Enhydrobacter sp.: one gene and its partners. The protein of the gene in region 1 binds, or shares a complex with, the protein of each later gene. Links are inferred from orthologs where the notes say so. Each region holds a gene or a part of one and is shown on either strand. Other genes may lie near its edges.

Region 1 (3,543 bases):
CGTGCGGATCAGCGTCGCGAAGTCGGAGTTGATATCCTCGACGCCCACCTTGGCGAAGATCGCGGTGAGGGCGGCGAAAGCCGCAGACAGGAGCGCCCACGGTAGCCAACCGGCGAGGAGTCCCGACTGCATGAAGCCTCCTGGAGCGCTTTCATCCCGAACACCGCCCGCAACGCCGGCGATGTTGCAAAAGGTCTCCCACTGCGTCCGGACGACATGGGGTGCGACGTTGCCGTCAGCGTCGCCACCAGCCGCGCTTGGGATTCGCCGGTGGCGTGTCGGCCGAGATCGTCGGGACTACGACCGACGGGGGTGGCGGCTCGGTCGAAGGCTCGGCCTGCACCGGCACCGGCTGCGGCGCTGCCGCGACGACCGGCTCCGGCGGCGGCGCGATCGACGGCGCGGCTGCCGGCGCGATGCTGTCGGCCAGCGCGGCCGGAGAGTCGTAAACCGGTTGCTCCACGGGCATGTGGCCGCCCGCCATCTGTTCCACCGGCTGGCCGTTCATGGGCGTCAACGGTGTGGCAGGCTGGTCCGTGGGCGACGCATCGGTGTCCATCCGCTGCTCGCCCGTATGATCGGCCGCATCGCCGTCGCCATTCTCGCGCCGCCGGCGTCGTCCGCCGCGACGGCCACGCCGCCGTCGCCGCTCGCCGTCGGCATGCTCGCCCTCCGCATGCTCGCCCTCGGCATGCTCTTCGGACGCCGTGACGCGGTTCTCCTCGCCTTCGGCCCCGCCTTCTTCGGGCAGGGAGCTTTCGCCCGCGTCGGCTTGCCGTTCGGCACCGTTGCCGGCCCCGGCATGCTCGCCCTCGGCCTCGCTTGCGGCATGATCCGACTCGTCGCGCCGCCCGCCGCGGCGGCGACGCCGCCGGCGTCGCCGGCTGCGGCCTTCGCCTTCTTCCTCGCCGGCGCGTTCGGCTGACGCCTCGTCGCCTTCGCCCTCGGCGGTCGTCTCGCCTTCGACGGCGTCGTAGCTGGCGCGCGCAAGCTCCGGCGCCGGCCGCTGATCGTCGGCGCGGCGCGTGCGCACACGCTCGATCTCGCAGTCGGCGGCGTGCATCTCCTCGTCCGCCTCGACGGTGACGTCGAAGCCGTATCGCTTCTCGATCTCCGACAGCGTGTGGCGCTTCTGGTTGAGGAGGTAGAGCGCCACATTGGGCGGCACGCTGACCACGATCTCGCTGGCGCGCCGGCGCACGCCTTCCTCCTCGATGGCGCGCAGCGCGTGCAGCGCCGCCGACTCGATCGAGCGAACGCGACCCGTGCCGGCGCAATGCGGACAGATCTCGGTCGAATGCTCGAGCAGCGAGGGCCGCAGCCGCTGGCGCGACATCTCCAGCAGACCGAAGGCCGAGATACGGCCGATCTGGATGCGCGCGCGATCGGCGCGCATCGCCTCCTTGACCTTGTGCTCGACCTGGCGCTGGTGGCGCGTCTCCTCCATGTCGATGAAGTCGATGACGATCAGGCCGGCGAGGTCGCGCAGGCGCACCTGGCGGGCCACTTCCTCGGCCGCCTCGATGTTGGTGCGCAGCGCCGTCTCCTCGATGTTGCGCTCCTTGGTGGAGCGGCCGGAGTTGACGTCGATGGCGACCAGCGCCTCGGTCGGGTTGATGACGATGTAACCGCCGCTGCGCAACTGCACCACCGGCGAGTGCATGGCGTCGAACTGGCTTTCGACCTGATAGCGGTGGAAGAGGGGGATCGGCTCGTCGTACAGCTCGACCTTGTTCGCCTGGTGCGGCACGAGCTGGCGCATGAACTCGGACGCCGCCTGGAAGCCGGCCTCGCCTTCGACCAGCACCTGGGCGATATCGGTGTCGTAGACGTCGCGCAGCGAGCGCTTGATGAGATCGCCTTCCTCGTAGATCAACGCCGGCGCCGTCGACCGCATGGTGAGCTCGCGGATCGAGTCCCAGAGTCGCGACAGATATTCGTAGTCACGCTTGATGTCGAGGTTGGAGCGCTCCAGGCCCGCGGTGCGCAGGATCACGCCCATGCCCTGCGGCACGTCGAGCTGCGCCAGCATCTCCTTCATGCGCTTGCGGTCGTTGGGATTGGAGATCTTGCGCGAGATGCCGCCGCCGCGCCCGGCATTGGGCATCAGCACGCAGTAGCGGCCGGCCAGCGAGAGGTAGGTGGTGAGCGCCGCGCCCTTGTTGCCGCGTTCCTCCTTCACGACCTGAACCAGCAGGATCTGGCGGCGCTTGATCACCTCCTGGATCTTGTAGGTGCGGACGGGATGGCGGCGGCGGCGCTCGCGCGTCTCGCGCTCCTCGCCGGCCACGTCGTCGCCACCCAGCGTCTCGACGGTGATCTCGGGCTGCGGCGCTTCGGCAGGATCGGTCACCGGCGCCTCGGTCGCGCCTTCGGGATGGACTGCCGCCGACGGTTCGGCTGCCTCGACCGGCACTTCGGCTGACCCTTCGGCCGAAGGCTCCTCGGTCGGCCCGGCGACGCGGTCGACCGCGACGGCCGCCGGTTGCGCGCTCTCGAGGACATCGACCGGCACCGGCTCGCCGGGTGCCTCGAACGGCGGCGGCTCGCCGGGTGCCTCGAACGGCGGCGGCTCGACCATCGACGCAGGTTCCGGGTCGACGACGGGCGCATCGCCATCGGGCGCCTCGGAAGAAACGGCGATCGGATCGGATTCCTCCGCGCCGTTGCCGTTGCCGTCGCTCTCGCCCTCGGCAAGCGGCACTTCGAGGGGCAGGCCCTCGGCCGCGGCGACTGCCTCGGCACGCTCGGCGCGGACCTCCTCGATGTCGGTCCGGTCGACCTTGTTGGAAGGCGGCTCCTGCTCCTGCTCCTGCTCGGCCTCCTCGTGCAGGCGCTGCTGCTCGGCGATCAAACGTTCGCGATCGGCGATAGGGATCTGATAGTAGTCGGGGTGGATTTCCGAGAAGGCGAGGAAGCCGTGGCGGTTGCCGCCATATTCCACGAACGCCGCCTGCAGCGACGGCTCGATGCGGATCACCTTGGCGAGATAGATGTTGCCTTTGAGAGGCTTGCGCGATGCGGTCTCGAAATCGAATTCTTCCAGACGCGTTCCGTCGACGACGACCACCCGCGTTTCCTCGGGGTGGCTGGCATCAATGAGCATTCGCCTTGCCATGGGCTCGCTCCCGAGGCGTCAAGTCCCGCCGGCGCGAGCAACCAGCGGCCATTGCCGCCTCTTTGGCGCGAGGGGAGCGGTGCGCCATCGACCCGTCGAACGGCCAAACACCAGGCCAAGACGGGGAAGCATCGCGCCGCCGGACCGTACGGGTCCTGCCACCTCGAGGTTTCCTGATAGCCACCGCCTGCCTGACAATCCCGCGGACCTTGCCCTGGGGAGGGGGGCCGGCGGGCTTGCCGTCGGAGCGCGGCCTCCACGGGAGGGCGCTTCGAACGACGGCGACTGCTCGCGGATCGCAACATACGGGGTTCGGCAAGAAGCGACAACCCAAACGTTGATGGCGTGCAAATCGTCGCATAACGTTCTGAAAAATATTGTCTTTGCTGATCTTTTCATGTTTTACTTTAAGAAAGCCGCATAAC
Region 2 (2,861 bases), 610 kb from region 1 along the record:
TCGCGCGATGCATCGCAAGGAACCCTTCGATCAGATCGCGATCGCCGAAAAGATTGCGCGTGAAGTACGGCACCGAGTCTACGCCGAGGCCCGCAGCCACCTGGTCGAGGGCGGCCTGGGTCAGGTACATGCCGCGATATCGCCACCGCTTGCTCCAGCCCATCCAACCCGCATGCGGCTCGGCCGGATTGAAGACGAACAGCGTCGAGGGATGCGCCTCCTCGACCTCGCCGCGGCTCCGAATGATGGAACCACCCTGCTCCGTGACCGCGACCACGAGTGCGTCATGCACATGGGGCGGATAGTCGTGGGTCGTGAAGTCGGCGCAGAGAAGACTGAGGCCGGAGAGATGTCGGTCCCACCAGTACTGGGTCGAGTTGCGGAGATCGCGGCGCGCCATGCCGTCACTCAAATGCCGGTGCCTCGGCCTGTCAACGCGCACCCGAGCAATTTCTGCCAATACCGTCGAAATCCTTCTCGCTAAAGGGGATGGAGAACTCCCTGGAGCACACTCGCATGATCGCTCGTCTTTGGCGCGGCTGGGCGCCGGCCTCCACCGCCGACACCTATGAGCGACATGCTACCGGAGCCGTGTTCCCTTCGCTTGGCCGGCTCACGGGCCATCGCGGCGCCTGGTTGCTGCGGCGCGAGACCGGGGACCGGACCGAGTTCATCGCGATGACACTCTGGGACTCGCTCGGCTCGATCAAGGCTTTCGCCGGCGACGATATCTCGACGGCCATCGTCGAACCCGAAGGCCGGGCCGCTCTCTCGAGCTTCGACGACTTCGCGACCCACTACGAGATCGTTCTTCGCACCGGCGTCATTCCAGGCGCGGCGAGGAATCTTTGATCGACAGCTACAGCCCGCGCAGGATCAACTTGCCGGCGTAGCGGGCCTGGGTGCCGAGCTGCTCCTCGATGCGCAGGAGCTGGTTGTACTTGGCGAGCCGGTCCGAGCGCGACAGCGACCCGGTCTTGATCTGGCCGCAGTTGGTCGCCACCGCGAGGTCGGCGATGGTCGAATCCTCGGTCTCGCCCGAACGGTGCGACATCACGGCGCCGTAGCTCGCACGCTGCGCCATCGACACGGCTTCCATGGTCTCGGTGAGCGTGCCGATCTGGTTCACTTTCACCAGGATCGCGTTGGCGAGCCCATTCCGAATGCCATCGGCGAGCCGCTTGGGGTTGGTGACGAAGAGGTCGTCGCCCACGAGCTGAATCTTCCCGCCGAGCTTGTCGGTGATCGCCTTCCATCCCTTCATGTCGTCCTCGGCCATGCCGTCCTCGATCGAGACGATCGGATAGCGGCTGACGAGGCCGGCGTAGTAGTCGACCATGCCGCCGGCATCGAGCGACTTGCCCTCGCCTTCGAGCTCGTACTTGCCGCCCTTGAAGAACTCGGTCGAGGCCGGATCGAGCGCCAGCACGACGTCCTCGCCCGGCCTGTAGCCGGCCTTCTCGATCGCCTTCATGATGAAGGCGAGCGCCGCGTCCGCCGTCGCGAGGTCGGGCGCGAAGCCGCCCTCGTCGCCGACATTGGTGTTGTGACCGGCGTCCTTGAGCTGGCCGCGCAGCGCATGGAAGACCTCCGAGCCCATGCGCAGCGCGTCGGCGAAGCGGTCGGCCTTCACCGGCATGATCATGAATTCCTGGATGTCGATCGGATTGTCGGCATGGGCGCCGCCGTTGATGATGTTCATCATCGGCACCGGCAGGACCGAGGCCTGGCTGCCGCCGACATAGCGGAAGAGCGGCAGGCCGCTGTCCATCGCGGCCGCCTTGGCGACGGCGAGCGAGACGCCCAGGATCGCGTTGGCGCCGAGCCGCCCCTTGTTGGGCGTGCCGTCGAGCTCGATCAGCGCCCGGTCGATCTTGATCTGGTCGAGCGCGTCGAGCCCGGACAGCAGATCCATGATCTCGCCGTTCACCGCGCCCACGGCCTTCCGCACGCCCTTGCCGCCGTAGCGCTTCTTGTCGCCGTCGCGCAGCTCGACCGCCTCGTGCGCACCGGTCGATGCGCCCGACGGAACCGCCGCCCGGCCCATGGCGCCGGTTTCCAGCTCGACCTCGACCTCGACGGTGGGGTTGCCTCGGCTGTCGAGGATTTCCCGGGCCCGGATATCGACAATGGCGCTCATGCGGACATAACTCCTTCTGGGGCGCGGCCTGTCTAGCCGCGCCTCCTCGCTGCGGCAAGTGACGGGGCAGCGCAGTTTTTCTATAGTCCTGCCATGCGTGGCGTTCATGACATGGGCGGCCTCCAGGCCGGGCCGGTGGAGCGGGTGGAACACGACTACCAGCTCTGGGAAAAGCGCGTCGATGCGTTGATGGTGCTGCTGTCGCGCAAGCGCCGCTTCACTGTCGACGAGTTGCGCAAGGGGATCGAATCGCTGCCGGGCGACGCCTACGACCGGCTGACCTACTACGAGCGCTGGATCAGCTCGATCACCTCGGCCCTGATCCATCGCGGAACGATCACCATCGACGAGCTGCGCGCCAAGCTCGCCGACATCGAGCGGCGCCCCGACGGACCGAAGGCCGGCACGCCATGACGCCGCGCTTCACCGTCGGCGCCCAGGTGAACGTGCGGCCAGGCAACCCGCCCGGCCATATCCGCACGCCCTTCTACATCCGTGGCAAGTGCGGGACGGTGGAGCGCATCTGCGGCGAGTTCCGCAATCCCGAGGAGCTGGCCTATGGCCGCAGCGGCGAGCCCAAGCAGGTGCTCTACCGCGTGCGCTTCAACCAGAAGGACGTCTGGCCCGACTACCGCGGGCCGGCGAAGGACACGATCGACGTCGAGCTCTACGAGCACTGGCTCGAGCCCGCACCGTGAGGACGAAGCCATGATGGACAACA
Region 3 (3,062 bases), 2.1 Mb from region 1 along the record:
AGGCGAGCGTGCGCTATCTCGCCGCCGACCTCGGCCCTCAGGGTGTACGCGTGAACGCGATCTCGGCCGGGCCGATGCGCACCCTGGCCGGCGCGGTGATCGGCAGCAGCCGCTACGTCTATCGCCTGTCGCGCGAGACCTCGCCGCTTCGCCGCAACATGGAACTCTCCGACATCGGCGGGGCAGCACTCTACTATCTCTCCGACCTGAGTGCGGGCGTCACCGGCACCATCCACTATGTCGATGGCGGCTATCACGCCATCGGCATGCCGCCCGCCAGCGCCACCGGCCAGAACGGCGAGGAGAACGGCAACGGCAACGAAAAGTAGCCGTCTTCGGGACCGTGCGCTTCCAGCGCCCTCATGAAAAGCGCTGGAAGCGCGCGGTCCAAAAGAAAACGGCGGCCCGCGGGCCGCCGTTTTCGCTTCTACTCGCCGGCGGCCGGCGCGGATTGCTCCTCGCGCGGCTTGTTGGAGATGTCCTCGCCGGTCGTCTGGTCGACCGCCTTCATGCTGAGGCGGACCTTGCCGCGATCGTCGACGCCCAGGACCTTGACCTTCACCTGGTCGCCTTCCTTGACCACGTCGGTCACCTTGGCGACGCGGCGCGGCGCCAGCTCGGAGATGTGCACCAGGCCGTCGCGCGCACCCAGGAAGTTGACGAAGGCGCCGAACTCGACGGTCTTCACGACCTTGCCGTTGTAGATCACGCCGACTTCCGGCTCGGCCACGATGCCCTTGATCCAGTCGATCGCCTTCTGGCTCGCCGTCGCGTCGACCGCCGCGACCTTGATCGTGCCGTCGTCCTCGATGTCGATCTTGGTGCCGGTCTGCTCGGTGATCTCGCGGATCACCTTGCCGCCGGTGCCGATCACTTCGCGGATCTTGTCCTTGGGAATCGTGAACTGGGTGATGCGCGGCGCATTGCTGCTGACCGTCTCGCGCGCTCCGCCCAGGCCCTTGGCCATCTCGCCCAGGATATGGATGCGGCCGTCCTTCGCCTGCGCGAGCGCCACCTTCATGATCTCCTCGGTGATCGAGGTGATCTTGATGTCCATCTGCAGCGACGTCACGCCGCGATCGGTGCCGGCCACCTTGAAGTCCATGTCGCCAAGATGGTCCTCGTCGCCCAGGATGTCGGACAGGACGGCGAAGCGCTCGCCCTCCTTGATCAGGCCCATGGCGATGCCGGCCACCGGACGCTCCAGCGGAACGCCGGCGTCCATCAGCGACAGCGAGCCGCCGCATACCGAGGCCATCGACGAGGAGCCGTTGCTTTCGGTGATCTCCGACACGACGCGGATCGTGTAGGGGAACTTGTCCTTGGACGGCAGCATCGGCCGCAGCGCGCGCCAGGCGAGCTTGCCGTGGCCGATCTCGCGGCGTCCGGGCGAACCCATGCGCCGCACCTCGCCGACCGAATAGGGCGGGAAGTTGTAGTGCAGCATGAAGTGCTCGCGGTACTCGCCCTCGAGCGCGTCGATGATCTGCTCGTCCTGGCCCGTGCCCAGCGTGGCCACGACCAGCGCCTGCGTCTCGCCCCGGGTGAAGAGGGCGGAGCCGTGAGCCCTTGGCAGCACGCCGACCTCGGCCACGATCGGCCGCACGGTTCTGGTGTCGCGGCCGTCGATGCGCTTGCCGGTGTCGAGGATGGCGCTGCGCACCACGTCGGCCTCGAGGTTGCCGAACTGCTCGCCGAAGGCCTCGAGCTCTTCCTCGTTGCCCTCGAACAGCTTCCTGGCCTCGTCCTTCACGGCGCCGACCTTCTGCTGGCGCGCCTGCTTCACCGTCTCGGCATAGGCCTCGACGAGCTTGCCGCGCACCTCCGCCTTGAGCTTGTCTGCGACGGTCCTGGACGCCTCCGAGGGATCGCTGAGCGGCAGCGGATCCTTGGCCGCATGCTCGGCCAGCGAGATGATGGCGTCGATCACGGGCTGGAAGGAGCGGTGGCCTTCCATCACCGCGTTCAGCATCACGTCCTCGGGCAGCTCCTTGGCCTCCGACTCGACCATCAGCACGCCTTCCTTGGTGCCGGCCACGACGAGGTCGAGCTCGCTCTTCTCGTTCTGCTCGAGCGTCGGGTTGACGACGAACTTGCCGTCGAGCCAGCCCACCCGCGCCGCGCCGATCGGGCCCATGAAAGGCACGCCCGAAATCGTGAGTGCAGCCGATGTCGCGACCATCGACACGATGTCCGGGTCGTTCTCCATGTCGTGCGCCAGCGTGGTCACCACCACCAGCGTCTCGTTGCGGTAGCCCTCATGGAACAGCGGCCGGATCGGCCGGTCGATCAGACGCGAGGTCAGGATCTCCTTCTCGGAGGGACGGCCTTCGCGCTTGAAGAAGCCGCCCGGGATCTTGCCGGCGGCGAACGCCTTTTCCTGGTAGTTGACGGTGAGCGGGAAGAAGTCGAGCCCGGGCTTGGGCTTCTTCTCGTACACGACGGCGGCCAGCACCGTGGTGCCGCCGTAGGTCGCCAGCACCGCACCGTCGGCCTGGCGCGCGATCTTGCCCGTTTCCAGCACCAGCTTGCGGCCGGCCCATTCCACCTCTTTGCGGAAAACCTTGAACATATCGGTCATATCATCATCCTTTCCTGCACGGTCGACCGCCCCCGTTTGGCGGCGACCGCCCGCCGGCGCCCTTGCGCCGGCAGGACCGGACCAGGCCTTTGCTCTCGCCCCTGCCTTCCCGGTTACTGCGAAGTCGCATCAGCCGGCCGAACTCACGGGAGCCGAACGACGCGACACGAAAAGGCCCCGCCCCATCCTCGAAACGACGGGTGACGGGGCCGACAATCAACGGCGCAGACCCAGGCGCTCGATCAACGAGTCGTAGCGCTTGTGGTCCTTGGCCTTGAGGTAGTCGAGCAGCCGGCGCCGCTGGCCGACGAGCTTCAACAGGCCGCGGCGCGAATGATGGTCCTTCGCATGGCCCTTGAAGTGCTCGGTGAGGTTGGCGATGCGCTCGCTCAGGATGGCGACCTGCACTTCCGGCGATCCGGTATCGCCTTCGCCCTGGGCATAAGTCTTGATCAGCTCCGCCTTGCGCGCGGCCGTAATC

The links. The genes of interacting proteins can lie anywhere in the genome.
Region 2: the proteins of OJF58_RS21200 (region 1) and eno are in contact, whole or in part, in a solved structure (PDB 2FYM), measured with the Escherichia coli proteins. The link is inferred for Enhydrobacter sp. from one-to-one orthologs.
Region 3: the proteins of OJF58_RS21200 (region 1) and pnp are in contact, whole or in part, in a cryo-EM structure (PDB 9QH0), measured with the Escherichia coli proteins. The link is inferred for Enhydrobacter sp. from one-to-one orthologs.

The regions. Positions count from the first base shown.
Region 1 is NZ_CP126889.1:4,243,206-4,246,748, forward strand. What follows is about bases 36-3,509. They hold OJF58_RS21200 (Rne/Rng family ribonuclease), read right to left. Parts: upstream 3,119-3,509; coding sequence 236-3,118; downstream 36-235. Other genes in these bases: OJF58_RS21195 (EamA family transporter), read right to left, coding at 36-132. In the rest of the region: more of OJF58_RS21195, read right to left, coding at 1-35. UniProt on the Escherichia coli protein: Endoribonuclease that plays a central role in RNA processing and decay. Required for the maturation of 5S and 16S rRNAs and the majority of tRNAs. Also involved in the degradation of most mRNAs.
Region 2 is NZ_CP126889.1:4,852,446-4,855,306, forward strand. The notes cover bases 1-2,792. They hold eno (phosphopyruvate hydratase), read right to left. Parts: upstream 2,141-2,792; coding sequence 860-2,140; downstream 1-859. Other genes in these bases: OJF58_RS24155 (AraC family transcriptional regulator), read right to left, coding at 1-400; OJF58_RS24160 (antibiotic biosynthesis monooxygenase), read left to right, coding at 517-852; OJF58_RS27205 (nitrile hydratase), read left to right, coding at 2,234-2,554; OJF58_RS27210 (SH3-like domain-containing protein), read left to right, coding at 2,551-2,792. In the rest of the region: more of OJF58_RS27210, read left to right, coding at 2,793-2,838; nthA (nitrile hydratase subunit alpha), read left to right, coding at 2,849-2,861. UniProt on the Escherichia coli protein: Catalyzes the reversible conversion of 2-phosphoglycerate (2-PG) into phosphoenolpyruvate (PEP). It is essential for the degradation of carbohydrates via glycolysis.
Region 3 is NZ_CP126889.1:2,097,598-2,100,659, reverse strand. Bases 1-2,993 are described here. They hold pnp (polyribonucleotide nucleotidyltransferase), read right to left. Parts: upstream 2,573-2,993; coding sequence 428-2,572; downstream 1-427. Other genes in these bases: rpsO (30S ribosomal protein S15), read right to left, coding at 2,798-2,993; OJF58_RS10540 (SDR family oxidoreductase), read left to right, coding at 1-329. Also shown: more of rpsO, read right to left, coding at 2,994-3,062. UniProt on the Escherichia coli protein: Involved in mRNA degradation. Catalyzes the phosphorolysis of single-stranded polyribonucleotides processively in the 3'- to 5'-direction. Also involved, along with RNase II, in tRNA processing.